3 regions of the Oceanobacillus sp. CF4.6 genome follow, and region 1 is predicted to be linked to each of the others. Evidence: riboswitches for the same ligand, from Rfam matches in the RefSeq annotation. Region 1 holds a riboswitch; each other region holds the start of a gene.
The links. A riboswitch is a leader RNA that binds a small molecule or an ion and turns the genes downstream of it on or off. The one in region 1 is predicted to bind cyclic di-GMP.
Positions count from the first base shown of each region.

Region 1 (4,440 bases):
GATTTGTATCATTTCACTTTCAAGTGCTTCCAGTTGATTGTCATAACTATTTTTCTGAAAAAGAAGCACCGAAACAGCGAGGACCAGGAGGACGATAAAAATAATTCCAAGCAAGATGTATGCGATATTTTTATTTGGTTCTTTCTCAAGGAAATTAATTTCTATATTCATGATTGCTCCCCCTTACGAATCTTTCTTTAAAGCCAGTCCAAGAACGTCGATATACTTAGCTGTAAGCTCCTCTTCTTCAAAGCGATGGATTGGTATTGTTACCAATTTGGATAGACTGGATTTCACAGATTCAAGGAAAGGGAAATCACCGGAAAGAAGCAGCTGATTAATTTCGGACTCCCCTTTTGTAATTGAATATTGATAAAAATCGATAATCCGATTAATTTCTATAATATATTCACTGATTAACTGCTGTGCAGACTCTTCCTCCAAATCTTTCGTGATACTCATTTTCATATATCTTGAAAAAATAGCTTTATGATTTCGGAATGCTGTTAGCATCAATGCATCTTTATTCCAGTGAATCAATAATACATAATTCTTTTTTTCCTGCTTCGTTAGATAGTAATAACGGTAAACGGATAAAGATGTTAGATCAGCAGCCATCGGTTTTAATCCTGCTTTATCAAACGCTTCTTCAAAAGTGGTGATCTTATCTTTCGGATACGCAAATAATAGAATATCTCTATTTTTCTCATCTGCTTCTAGAAATTCGATTGCAATTGCTGGATTGGAAAATGGTAAATAAAAACTGTTTCCGATTTGTGTTTTTACATAGCCTGCTGTTTCTTCTTTTGTTAACGTTGCCGGGACTTGTAATTGGCGAATAACAATCGTATCATCCGGCATAGCAAAGAATAATTTCTTCCGTTTCCATTTATGCTTATGGACAAGTTCATTTACGACTTCAACAAAAATGACTTTATTTTGAATCATACCGTCCTTGATTGTCCCATCAGGCAATTCCACTTCCCCATGTATGACCATACCGACGACATTATTGTGTTTATGGTAACTGTATCGCAATACCTGATTGGTAATTACCATATTGACTCTTCCATTATTCATAATCCCCATGTTGTCACCCGCTTATATAAGTAGATTAAAGTACCAATTGATGATTGAATCCCCGTAAAAATAAGTAATTAAAGCTGCCAAAACGATATATGGACCGAATGGCACTGGCTGCTTTCTTTCGATTACGTTAAATAGAATTAGCATCATACCTATCACAGACCCAATTACACATGCCAGGAAAAAAGCCACTAAAATCTTTTCGGTTCCGAGAACAATTCCAAGTACACCGAAAAGTTTCATATCGCCTGCCCCCATACCGCCACGGCTTATTAAAATAATAATAAAAATGAGGCCAAAGCCAATAATAGCACCAACGATTGCCGACCACCATGGATTCAAGGGTACCACAAATCGCATCACGATGAAAAATGGTAGGAAGAAAAAAAGCACCTTATTTGGAATCAACATGTAGGTTATGTCTGTTACTAGTATAATCATTAGCATAGAAACTAAAAGTAATACGGTGATCAATTCGAATTGGAATCCAAGCGTGTAATAGCTCCATGCGAATAAAATGCCTGTGAAAAGCTCAATGGTTGGGTATATGTATGAAATGCTTTGTTTGCAATGTCGGCATTTTCCACGTTGGACCAGAAATGAAAATAAAGGGATATTTTCATACCATGTTAATTGTTGCTTGCAATTCGGGCACATTGAACGGTCATTTGCGAAGGGTATATGTTGTGGGATGCGTAGTCCGACGACATTGTAGAACGAGCCGAATATTAGGCCTAGGAGGAAGAATAGGATTGTTAGGGGTGTGGTCATTTTTTTGGACTCCTTAATTCTTAATATACTTGAATAAAACGCCCTGCAATATTAGATGCAAGGCGTATATATTTCATAATATTTTAATTTATTTATGTCCTACATTTTTTAACTCAAATCTACAGAATACTTCTTGTGTTATTATTATGGTTTACCATTACCACTATAAGTAAAAGTATCGCCTGTTTTTGAAACTGTACCTGTGTAAACTTCAGAATCACTATCTCCAGGGATTTCTATGTCTCCATCTAAGAATCCAGCAGTTACTAGATCTCCAACTGACATACCCTCTGTAAACAACTCACTAAGATCAGCCAATTTCGCGGCATTTTCAATTAACTCAACATTTGCTAGTTTTGCATCATTCTCTGATTTAGTAATTATTCCACTAACACTAGGCACCGCAATCGCCAAAATAATCCCCAATATAACAATAACTGCCAAAAGCTCTACCAATGTAAAACCTTTCTCTTTCTTCATCATCTTCTTCATTTTTTGTAACATAACATCTCCGCCTTCCTTAATCTAAGTTTCTATTAATTCCAGTCGGCCGGTTGCACTACTCACTCCAAATTACCCAAGTGCCCAAATATAGGTAATTCATCATCGTATCCTACTAAACTCCTATTACTTTTTCATTATATTATACTTTTTACCATATTTCTACAATTATCTTCACTAAATTTTGAATAAATTACTACATATTCTCAAACATACCAAACATTGGTATAACGATTGCCATTACAATACTACCAACCATCACGGTTAGTATAATAATCATCAATGGCTCGATTAATATTTTGATCCGACTTGAAAGCTGATCAACTTCTTCTTCATAAAAATCGGCAGCTTTAGTAAGCATATGATCCAATGTACCTGTTTTTTCACCAATTTGTATCATTTGTACAATTAATGTTGGGAATGCCCAGTGGTCTTTCATCGGCTTCGTCAGTGAGTCTCCAACTTCCAATGACTTCCTTGCCCGGGTTAGTGCATTCTCTATCACCCTATTTCCAACTACCTTTTCGGTAATTTCCACCGATTGCAAAATAGGTACAGCACTATTGACAAGTGTGCTCAATGTTTGGGTCATCCTAACCAATGCGCCTTTATGAACGAGTACCCCGAGAAAAGGAAATTTCATTTTTATCAGATCCATTCGGTATTTTACTCTATCGTATTGAATCAAATATTTGTATAAAACGACGACGATTGCAATGACGAATAGCAGCATCCACCAGTATTTCCCTGCAAAATCACTTAGGTTGATGACGAACTGGGTATACGTTGGAATTTCCTCACCCATGGAGCTGAACATGCCAACAAACTGCGGTACGATAAAAACAAGCAGAAAAATACTCAAAATAACGGTAATGACTCCTACCACACTTGGATAAAGCAGTGCTGAAATTACCCTTTGTTTGTTCCGGTATTGCTTTTCATAGTAATCTGCCATTTCATTCAGGATTTCATCCAGTTTTCCGCTTACCTCACCGGCATGAATCATATTTACAAGCAGTTCCGGGAAAATCTTCGGATGCCGCTCGCATGCTTTGGATAGAGGCTGACCTTGGTCAAGCTGTTTATCTATATCTGCCAGGGCGTTTTTTAATGCGTAATTGTTGGTCTGCTGCATCATCGTTTTGGTCGCATCGGAAATCGAGATCCCCGCATGTATCAATGTGGAGTATTGTCTGAGAAAAATAACGAAATCTTTATTCTTTACTCTGTTTTGTAAAATAATATCTTTATTCCAAGGCTTTGTTTCCTCTATTTCAAAAATGATTAATCCATCTCTTTCAAGCTGTGAGAGTGCGATGTTTTTCGTATCTGCTTCGATCTTTCCCTTTATCTTCTGACCCGATATTCTCCGCCCACTATATTGAAAATTCATCCTTTAGAAGCTCCCTCCCTGCATAAACGGAGCAGCAGTTTCAAAGTCAATTTCATTTTCATGAATCAATCGTTTCAAATCCATCTCAAGCGTATGCATCCCCTTGTCTCTTGATGTTTGGAGCACATTTTGAATCTGATGCAGCTTTTCATTACGAATCAAATTTTTAACAGCAGACGAATTAATTAATATTTCCGTTGCAACCCGTCGATGCATTTGGTCCTTTGTAATGAGCAACCGTTGAGAAATGACTGCCTGTAAGATGGTTGATAATTGGATTCGTATTTGTCCCTGCTGTTCGGGAGGGAATACATCGATGATGCGCTCAATTGTGGAGACAGCATCGGTTGTATGTAACGTTGCAAAAACCAAATGACCCGTTTCAGCAGCCGTAATGGCTGTAGAAATGGTTTCCAGGTCCCGCATTTCTCCGACCAGAATCACATCTGGATCTTGACGAAGACTTGCCCGCAGTCCATTCACAAAATTATTCGTGTCAAATCCAACTTCACGTTGGTCAATAATTGATTTATTATGCGAATACATGTACTCTATTGGATCCTCCAAAGTAATGATATGTTTTCGCATGGTTTGGTTTATATAATCAATCATGGAAGCCTGGGTCGTGCTCTTTCCACTTCCTGTTGGCCCAGTTACTAGAATCAGCCCTTGTGGATAATGAACCATTT
Region 1 covers NZ_JBIMEX010000001.1:438,311-442,750, forward strand. The annotation lists gene ACHABU_RS02360 (hypothetical protein) at 1-171, opposite strand, end outside; gene pilM (type IV pilus biogenesis protein PilM) at 184-1,089, opposite strand; gene ACHABU_RS02370 (prepilin peptidase) at 1,102-1,857, opposite strand; gene ACHABU_RS02375 (type II secretion system protein) at 2,002-2,361, opposite strand; cyclic di-GMP riboswitch class II at 2,397-2,480, opposite strand; gene ACHABU_RS02380 (type II secretion system F family protein) at 2,555-3,751, opposite strand; gene ACHABU_RS02385 (type IV pilus twitching motility protein PilT) at 3,755-4,440, opposite strand, start outside.

Region 2 (4,440 bases), on a different contig from region 1:
ATAGTAATGGTGCAATTATTCCAGATGCATTCTTTATTATCTCGATTGTCTTTGCGGTTTGTTCATTGCTTGCTTACACAGGTCTGGTGAAGCTTTCAACGGAACGTGTAAGAGATGACAATCCAGTTGGTAAGAAAATAGACTATAAATTTAAAGATGCTTTAACAGCAGCATTGAAAAATAGACAATTAGTCGGGATGATGGTTGCTTCTGTTGGTTCGTTAATTGTTATCAATGGGGTAACCCAATTAGCCCCAATTGTATTTGCAGAGTACTTCGGTAGTCCAAGTGCCTTTACGATTAACTCCTTTGTACAAATAGGGATTATGTTAATTTTGTTCCTTTTCCTACCAAAATTAGTGAAATTATTTGGAAAGCGTAATCTAGTGATTGCAACATCTACTTTTAGTATCATTGCAATGGCATTCCTAACCTTGTTAACAATTGAAAACGTTTATCTTTATATTACGGTTTATAATATCGGCATGCTAGCGAATAGTGTTTTTGTTATGATTGTTTGGGCACTTGTAGCAGATGCTTTGGATTATACAGAAATGCAAACTGGAAAACGATATGACGGAACGCTTTATTCGATTTATTCCTTTTCCCGTAAAGTCGGTATGGGGGTTGGATCTGCATTAGGTAGTTATTCCCTTGGTTGGGTAGGATATGCTACTGGATCTACTTCGCAATCACAAGAAGTGGCAGAAGGTGTTCTTCGTATGTACAATGGCTTGCCAATTATCGCGTTTACACTCATGTTGATTGGTCTATTGTTCATCTTTAACTTAAACGGTAAGAAGACAAATGCGATGTATGAGGAGCTAGAATTAAGAAGAAAATCATCATAATTCATTTACTCTATAGGAATCTATTAGTAGAATTCCTATAGCAATAAATAGATAGGAGAGATAAACATGCGTACAAGATTTTTATCGAAACTAACAAACGGGGAAGTAGAAGCGTATCTAGATAAAAATGATCTTATCTTTATTCCAGTCGGCGTAACAGAAACACATGGTGCATTGCCACTAGATTCAGAAACGGTTTTGGCAGAAGCGTTTGCATTGAAAATGGCGGAGGCTGCGGATGGACTGGTTCTTCATAATCTCCCATATTTCTTTGCAGGAGCAACTCCTACTGGACGTGGAACAGTACAAATGACAACAAAAGACGGTGCAGCATACTTAGATAGAATTGCACAGTCACTACTTCATCAAGGATTCAGAAGACAAGTTTATGTTACTTTACATGGACCAGCATATTTAACAGTTGGTCCAATGATCCGCGACTTTTTTGACCGTACCAAAGCACCTATTCTTTATATGGACTTAATGGTGACGATTGGAACCGTGAAAGACTTATCGTTTAACTTCTTTGAGAAATTCAATGATATGGCGATAGGTGCCTATGACATCTTAGGTAGATTGGAAGATGTTCCACTTAACGTACCAGAGTCCAAATCTGTTAGCTATGATGTGGAAAAAGTAATGAAAGCAAATGCGGACCATCCAGCATCGCCCCTTGGAAAATATGCACTACAATCCGGTGCGGTTGGCTATTATTTTGACCATGCTTCCGACCACTTATATACACCATTATTGAAAACGGCAGATGAACGTGAAGGCTATGCCAAATCTGGTGTCGCAGCGATCAATGAAATTGTTGAGGGGTTAGATATGGTTACTGTTGTGAAGCAATTGAGGGAATTGGATGAATATACGCAAAATGTTAGTATGAAGCGATATGGGGAGTGGCTTCCGAGGTAAGTTTCAGGGACCGTAAATAATACGAACGGGTTCCGTTACCTAGCGCAAACATTAAAAATATAAGTGAAAGTGACTATCAAATTGTATGCTGATTTGGTAGTCATTTTTTGTTACAAATGATTGCGCAATTTAGTGTGCGTTTTATTATAAGAAAATGCACGAAATAGGAGGATTGCTAAAAAGCAATGACAACTGATTAATTGAAACACGTTTTTTCTTATTTGTAAGGATGTTGCCTGTTAGTTGGAGTGATATCGCCATTCTCCATTGCTTCTTCTGGTGTGTAATCTTTGGGGACTTTACTCGTTTGTTTTTCTCCAAAATTTTTAATTTGCTGTTCAAATGTAAGATTGCTTCCTCCATTACTTTTATTATCTTCATCCAACGACTTTCCATTAAAATTAACGATTAGGAATAGAACTAATCCACTAATCAAAGTTACTAAGACAACTTTTTTACTTTTAAAATCTAACCATTTGCCTACTCTCCTTAGCAATGCTGTTACTGATACTTTATGACAACGTATAAGACCTTATTCATCAAACTGGTGCGTTTCTACAATAAGTAGAGAAGCTCTTTGACTAATGTGTAGTAGTTCAATATTAGACAATGGATACAGATGAAAATCAGATTATTTAGTAAAACCTTGGAAGCATCGCATCTAATGTTGTATACTTATTTACTTAGCAACTCTATTGAAAAAGGCAAAATTATCGAAAGGTAATGACGCAAAATCACAGATCTAAAGCATTAAGCAACGATGGCTGGATTACCGAAAGGAGTAACGAAAGAAATTGAAAAGAAAAGGTTTTTACTACTTAATAATTATTTTATTTACGTTTTCCCCTGTTGTCATAGACACGATTTTAACGGATGAAGCGAATAGACATTATCCTAGGACTTGGAATCTCTTTCTAATTCCGACTATCATGATAGTTTATATGTATCCGAAATGGAAAGTAATTATAGGAGCTAGCATCTTTTACACTGCTTTGAAGTTCACAACAGAGGTTACGCAGAGAACTAGCATCGAGACAAATCTGATGATCGAACTTATCTTTGGTTCAATGATTAATTGGTCCGTCACTGTATTTGTTGGGTATTTCATAATTAAATCTTCCAACTTGTTAAAAGAAGTGGAAGAATTGACTATTACCGATGCGTTAACTGGAATTTATAATCGAAGGTATTTTGATTTTTTTATGGAAAAAACGATTCCTTTTAGTAAAAAGAATAACAATCCTCTAATTTTTTTGTTGTTAGATATAGACCATTTCAAGAAAGTTAATGATCATTACGGTCATCAATGTGGGGACGAAGCACTTAAGCATATTTCAAATATGATTGGAAGTAATGTAAGAAACTCAGATGCTTTTGTTCGTTTTGGAGGGGAAGAATTCGCAGTTATTATGCCAAACACCGACGCTGAAGAAGGACTAATCCTAGCAGAACGTATACGTGAGTCTATAGAAAAATCGGATTTTACTTATAACAACGAACGCATCCATTTTACAATCAGCATTGGAGTATCTTCTTACAGTGGAGAGGAAGTAGAAACGTTTATCGAAAAGACCGATAATGCGTTATAAAAAGCAAAAGAAAACGGTAGAAATCAGATAGCAATTTTTAATTGATATTAAATATTGGAGCTTATTATTTTAAAGTAAACCTCTATTTTGTACTAACGGTGTACTTTGCTTCAAGAAGAGTACGAAATAGAAGTGTATGGTCCTTATGAAGAGATATTGTTACTAGTAAATGATTGAAAGCATCCCTATGGTACTTTTTAGGCAATCGGATTAGTTAAGTATATTTTCTTTCTTAAAAGAAGCTGAGTAATCACTAACTGGTGCATTAGCTTAACACAAATCAAAAAATCGGTTCCTATCGTGTTAGGAACCGATTTCTATGTTGTAATCTGCTTAACGTTGTGTAAATCCGCATTTTCCTGACGCTACCCTATTAAAGAGAAGGTGATTTGATCCATAATCTACCACCTTCTAAGCAATTTATTTTGATTTCAAGTTATTAGAAGCTAAGATATATTGTGTATCAATTAGATACATGGAAGTGAAAATCTTATGTTAGAGTTTTTATCAAGCTCTGGAGAGAAGGAATGACTTCTTAGGAAGAAACTAATACTAGAGCTTGCAAATATATTTCGTAAAAGGGAGTGCTATTCATGCGTGCAGTTGTCATCAATGAATATGGTAGTAAAAATGTGTTGGTGGAGCAGGAGCTACCGAAACCAGAAATAAAAGCAAACCAAGTACTTGTTGAGGTTTATGCAACTTCCATTAATCCGATTGATTGGAAGCTTCGTGCGGGTTACTTAAAGCAGATGCTTGATTGGACATTCCCAATTATCCTTGGCTGGGATGTTGCTGGTAAGATCGTTGAAGTTGGAAGTGAAGTGACGTATTTTCAGGTCGGGGATGAAGTTTTTGCACGACCGGATACTACCGCTGAAGGTACTTATGCGGAATTTACGACTGTGGATGAGGAATTGCTTGCGAAAAAGCCTAGCAACCTGACATTTGAAGAAGCTGCCTCTATTCCATTAGCAGGTTTAACCGCTTGGCAGTGTTTAGTGGATAATACAAAAGTCAAGCAAGGAGATAAAGTACTCATCCATGCTGGAGCTGGTGGTGTAGGAAGTTTGGCCATTCAA
Region 2 covers NZ_JBIMEX010000013.1:51,095-55,534, forward strand. The annotation lists gene ACHABU_RS16890 (MFS transporter) at 1-851, shown strand, start outside; gene ACHABU_RS16895 (creatininase family protein) at 918-1,769, shown strand; gene ACHABU_RS16900 (hypothetical protein) at 1,987-2,265, opposite strand; cyclic di-GMP riboswitch class I at 2,463-2,546, shown strand; gene ACHABU_RS16905 (GGDEF domain-containing protein) at 2,564-3,358, shown strand; gene ACHABU_RS16910 (NADP-dependent oxidoreductase) at 3,952-4,440, shown strand, end outside.
Region 2: linked by a shared signal. The riboswitch ahead of ACHABU_RS16905 (GGDEF domain-containing protein) and the one ahead of ACHABU_RS02375 (type II secretion system protein) in region 1 are both predicted to bind cyclic di-GMP.

Region 3 (4,440 bases), on a different contig from region 1:
TTTACTTTGTTAATTAAACTATACTATTTTTTTATGCCTGAATATTCTTTTTTATTTGTAGGTTTTAACCTTTCTAGACAACTCCGTACATACCTTATTAACCATGGTCCTTCCTAATTAAATATTTCTGAAATCGTGGAACCGCAAGATTCTTCGATACTAATTTATTTATGTTTTGCTTTATCAGTGAATGATTGCCTTCATCTTCAGATAGCTCATCCATTGATACTGCATGTGGATATCTCTGATTAAGTCGAACAAGTATGCTTACTTCAATTAGAGTCAAATTATTTTCTTGTGCAATTTCTAAGTAGTTTACCATTAATTTCACTTCCTTTTATACAGTCACCTTTCCAACTTTACTAGAATGAAACCATGACTACTGTTAAGTTTTGGTAAATATTTTTTGTTTCAACTAAATTGTAAAATAGGATTTAATCTTCCCATATCCGTTCTTTTCCTGGTTATTAAAAATAATTCAAACAGGTTTAACACAAACTCTTGTAAGCAATAACACAAGATTTTATACTTAAAGATGAACATAAAATACTTTTAACTCTCGGATTAACTCCATAGTATTACTAAACTGTAAATTACAGTTTCTCACCACATCTTCTATGCTAAAATGTTTTAACACGCATTCATAGAGATGCAAACTATATTAATGTCCCTTTCTTTATTAGACGAGTGATTTTATGGATAGAAATGTCAGATTTTATCGCTAAATCGAAAGCGTTGGAATTTGGACACTTTAATAATATTCCTTTTACCTTTTCTATATTATCCACTTCTTCGTTGTAACAATCGCTACATAAATTGGATATAAGGCGGTCGATTTTTCCGCAATATACACAAGAACCATAGTTTTTCATCGTATTTCCCTCTCTAAATTTAATGAAAATAAAGTTATTACTTTATAATCTTGTACTTTTGCTCTTTTATCTCAATCAAGTTTTTTTCATTTAATTTATTGAGACTTACTTGAATTTGCCAATATATAGTCTTATCGTTTGTCATTTCCTCTATGGAAGCTGGGCAAGGATACCTACGGTTAAGACTAACAAGTATGCTTACTTCAATAAGATTAAGGTTATGTTTTTTTGAGATTTTTAAGAAATTCATTTACCAGTCTCCTTAATTATCTACAACAGTTCCATCTCCTACCTGTTGAATGCTCCAAAGGTTGACGTTTATGCTCTTTTTTAAAGAGGGTAATTTTAATACATCCCTCAATTATTACCATCTAAATCAGGCTATTCTACAGGTGTAATTTCATCAATCTGATTAATCATAAAATGCTCCACTGTTTTTGTATCATCTATATAGATAAGGGTGCTATTCTCATATTGATTAAATTTAATCATTCTTCCTTTGATCGTTTTCCGACCAATCCCCTCAAATATGATTTCCATTACTAATAGCCGATTATCTCTTATCCAGTCTTGAAAAAATTCTAGCAGATTTGCCATGTTAATCGTCCCTCGCTCTATGACATATTTTTCAAAGAAGTCGGCTTTCCCAACAAAAATCCTTGACCATATAAAACCCCTAAATCTTTAGCAACAGCCAGATCTTCAGTTTTTTCGATTCCTTCTAATATGAATTTCGTATTCGTATTTTCACAGTAAGTCATAAAGGATTTAATCATTTCCTGTTTCTGTTCCGAAACGGACAAATCAAATGCAAAATAATTATCCATTTTCAAATAATCAGGCTCTAATTCAATAATTGACTTTAAAGAAGCAGAACCCTTACCAACATCATCAATCGCTATCTGAAAGCCTCTTTTCTTTAACAAAGATATATTACTTTTCAAAGAGGTAATGTCAAAAACAATCTCCGCCTCGTTAATTTCAAAAATTATTTCTTCATTAATGGAGTTTAGATTTTGATAAAACTGTCGTTATAAAGGATGGGAAATCTGGGTTAACAAGGGTAGAAGGAAAGACATTGATGAATAACTTTCCATTCTCTGGTGAATATGGAGATTTAGAATATGAAGTAATTGCATTCTCAGTTGATCTTTTTTCTAATTCATAAAGCAGATTTACTTTTAAAGCAGTTTGAAAGACTACTTCCGGATTCTTAATAAGGTTTGATCGGAACAATACCTCGCACCCTATCTTTTTCCTTATTGTTAGATTGTATATAGGTTGAAAGTGATGGAAAAATTGTTGTTGTTCTATTAAGTCTTTTATCTTAGTTACAGGCATTCACAAAAGCTCCTTGATTAAAAAAATCCAAACAAAAACCACCTCAAAAGGTGGTAGCGTTTCAAACGTCAACCATCTTCTTCGGTAACCCGGCTGTCATAGCAAACTTAGTTGCCTTAGACCCGTAGCTTTGCGTCCCTATTTTTCAATAGGTTTGCCTTTATCGGAAATTGAACTGGTATTATTTTCCCTTACTTCCATTATAACTATTCCCTAAATAAAAACAACTTTTTTCGACAATTTACAACATTTCCTAACTTGACGTATCATTTTTATTTAATAGAGGATTTCTCATGATCCCTTTCAAATCACAAATTGTCTATGGCATTTCAAGTATAATTAGTATTTTATATAATAAGAGACTTAACAAAAATCTTTTTTTGATATACAGTGTATAATGTTGCCAATATTCTGGAGAGGAAAATATATGTGATAATGAATATTTCTGATGTTTTATTACTTCGTTCATATTACAAAGCTATAGATCAAAAAATACATTCAGATTTTATTGAAATTTTAAAAATCGAGATTGACAGAAGAAATCTGGAAACAACCAATCATCAAGTTTAACTCCGCAGGTTCGTACAATACATTTCAACCTTTTTTTCGCTTTTTAATTAAAATATTAAGGGATTGTTTTTATAAATGAATATATGTTATAAATGATACGGGAGAATTTGTTGTGGAAAAGAATCGTTTATATCTTCCTGCACTGACACTGGTACCAGGTTCGCGGTCATCATTTTTTGGAGTTCATTGGCTACTTTTTTTTCCTGATTCAATAAAAACACAACCTTTCAAAGATAGTCATTTTAGTATTGGTTTTTTAAATGTTTTTAATAAGTAAGAATGAATTTTAGTTCACTGTTCCTTCTGTTTAGGGCGTTTTGTTAATATGTGAAATAAGATGCTTAAAGTAAATGGTGCGTTAGTTTAACAAGCTATTTTGTTAATAAAAGGGACGAAGAGAACATTCTTCGTCCCTTTTTCAATGCGATTTATACTGTGATTTTGGGTGTAAAAGCTGTGTGATTTACCGTGTGATTTTGTGGGGCACCGTTGAAAAAAGAAGAGGAGCCATTAACAAATGAGATGATTTCGAGTTTGTGGAACCTGGAATTAACCAAGACCATGAAACGTCTGAATAAGTTCACACGCATTAGGTTATTGGAAAAGATTAAAAGCCCGCATGATGGACGAGTGGTTCATTACGTCTTAAACGAGCTTTATTTCCAAAAAGGGAAGACCACCACAAAACCAAGAGAAAAGTTCGTGAAACTATTCCAAAACAAACTGAGCGATGTCATTAATGAAGTCGAAAAGATTAATGAATTGAAGAATCGCCATCGTAAACCAAGACGAGCATACATAATATGATCGGACTCTTGCATTGCGTGATGCCCTACTTTCATATCGAAACCTATTATTTAGTATCCAACCCAGATGAATCGATATTGCAAGAAGGAGTGACGCTGCTCGAAGCCTTAGAACGAAATCCGAAAGCATTAAAGCATTTGTCTGAGAGTCACATCGGTCATATCCTGGGTATGAGAATGCCAACCGAAAAACCATTGATAACTACATGGATATCTTGCAAAAAGCAGGCGCGGTCATGGTATTAAAGTCAAAAAACAAAACCCGGTACTTAATCCATCCTGATTTGAAGTTCCGTTTGGATCACGATGGTATGGATAAATATACGCGCCATATTCGTGCGATGTGTGAACAGCACGATAACTGAGAAAGTGGCCCTATAACGCACTGCACCCCAAAGGTTAGAGTTAAATCTAATTTGGGGTGCATTTTATGCCTGTTTAGTTGCCTTTTTATTTGGGTATGCTTGAATAAAAACCGTTCTCTCATGGTAATACTTTTTTAGCCGAACTGTGCTGTGTCGGACATACTTTCCAATAAATATAGCCGTAAATAACCAATAAAACCCGTTCTCTGGTGGGGTCACTTCTCTTAAAAAAGCGTTCTCTCATGGTAATACTTTTTTAGCGAAACCGTGCTGTGTCGGACATACTTTTCAATAAATATAGCCGTAAATAACCAATAAAACCCGTTCTCTGGTGGGGTCACTTCTCTTAATGAAAGCGTTCTCTCATGGTAATACTTTTTTAGGCAAACCGTGCTGTGTCGGATATACTTTCCAATAAATATAGCCGTAAATAACCAATAAAACCCGTTCTCTGGTGGGGTCACTTCTCTTAAAAAACCGTTCCCT
Region 3 covers NZ_JBIMEX010000004.1:183,940-188,379, reverse strand. The annotation lists gene ACHABU_RS09065 (hypothetical protein) at 98-322, opposite strand; gene ACHABU_RS09060 (hypothetical protein) at 910-1,122, opposite strand; gene ACHABU_RS09055 (hypothetical protein) at 1,254-1,469, opposite strand; gene ACHABU_RS09050 (EAL domain-containing protein) at 1,487-1,816, opposite strand; gene ACHABU_RS09045 (EAL domain-containing protein) at 1,872-2,213, opposite strand; cyclic di-GMP riboswitch class I at 2,294-2,382, opposite strand; gene sda (sporulation histidine kinase inhibitor Sda) at 2,649-2,783, shown strand; gene ACHABU_RS09035 (hypothetical protein) at 2,896-3,060, shown strand; gene ACHABU_RS09030 (winged helix DNA-binding protein) at 3,273-3,590, shown strand.
Region 3: linked by a shared signal. The riboswitch ahead of ACHABU_RS09045 (EAL domain-containing protein) and the one ahead of ACHABU_RS02375 (type II secretion system protein) in region 1 are both predicted to bind cyclic di-GMP.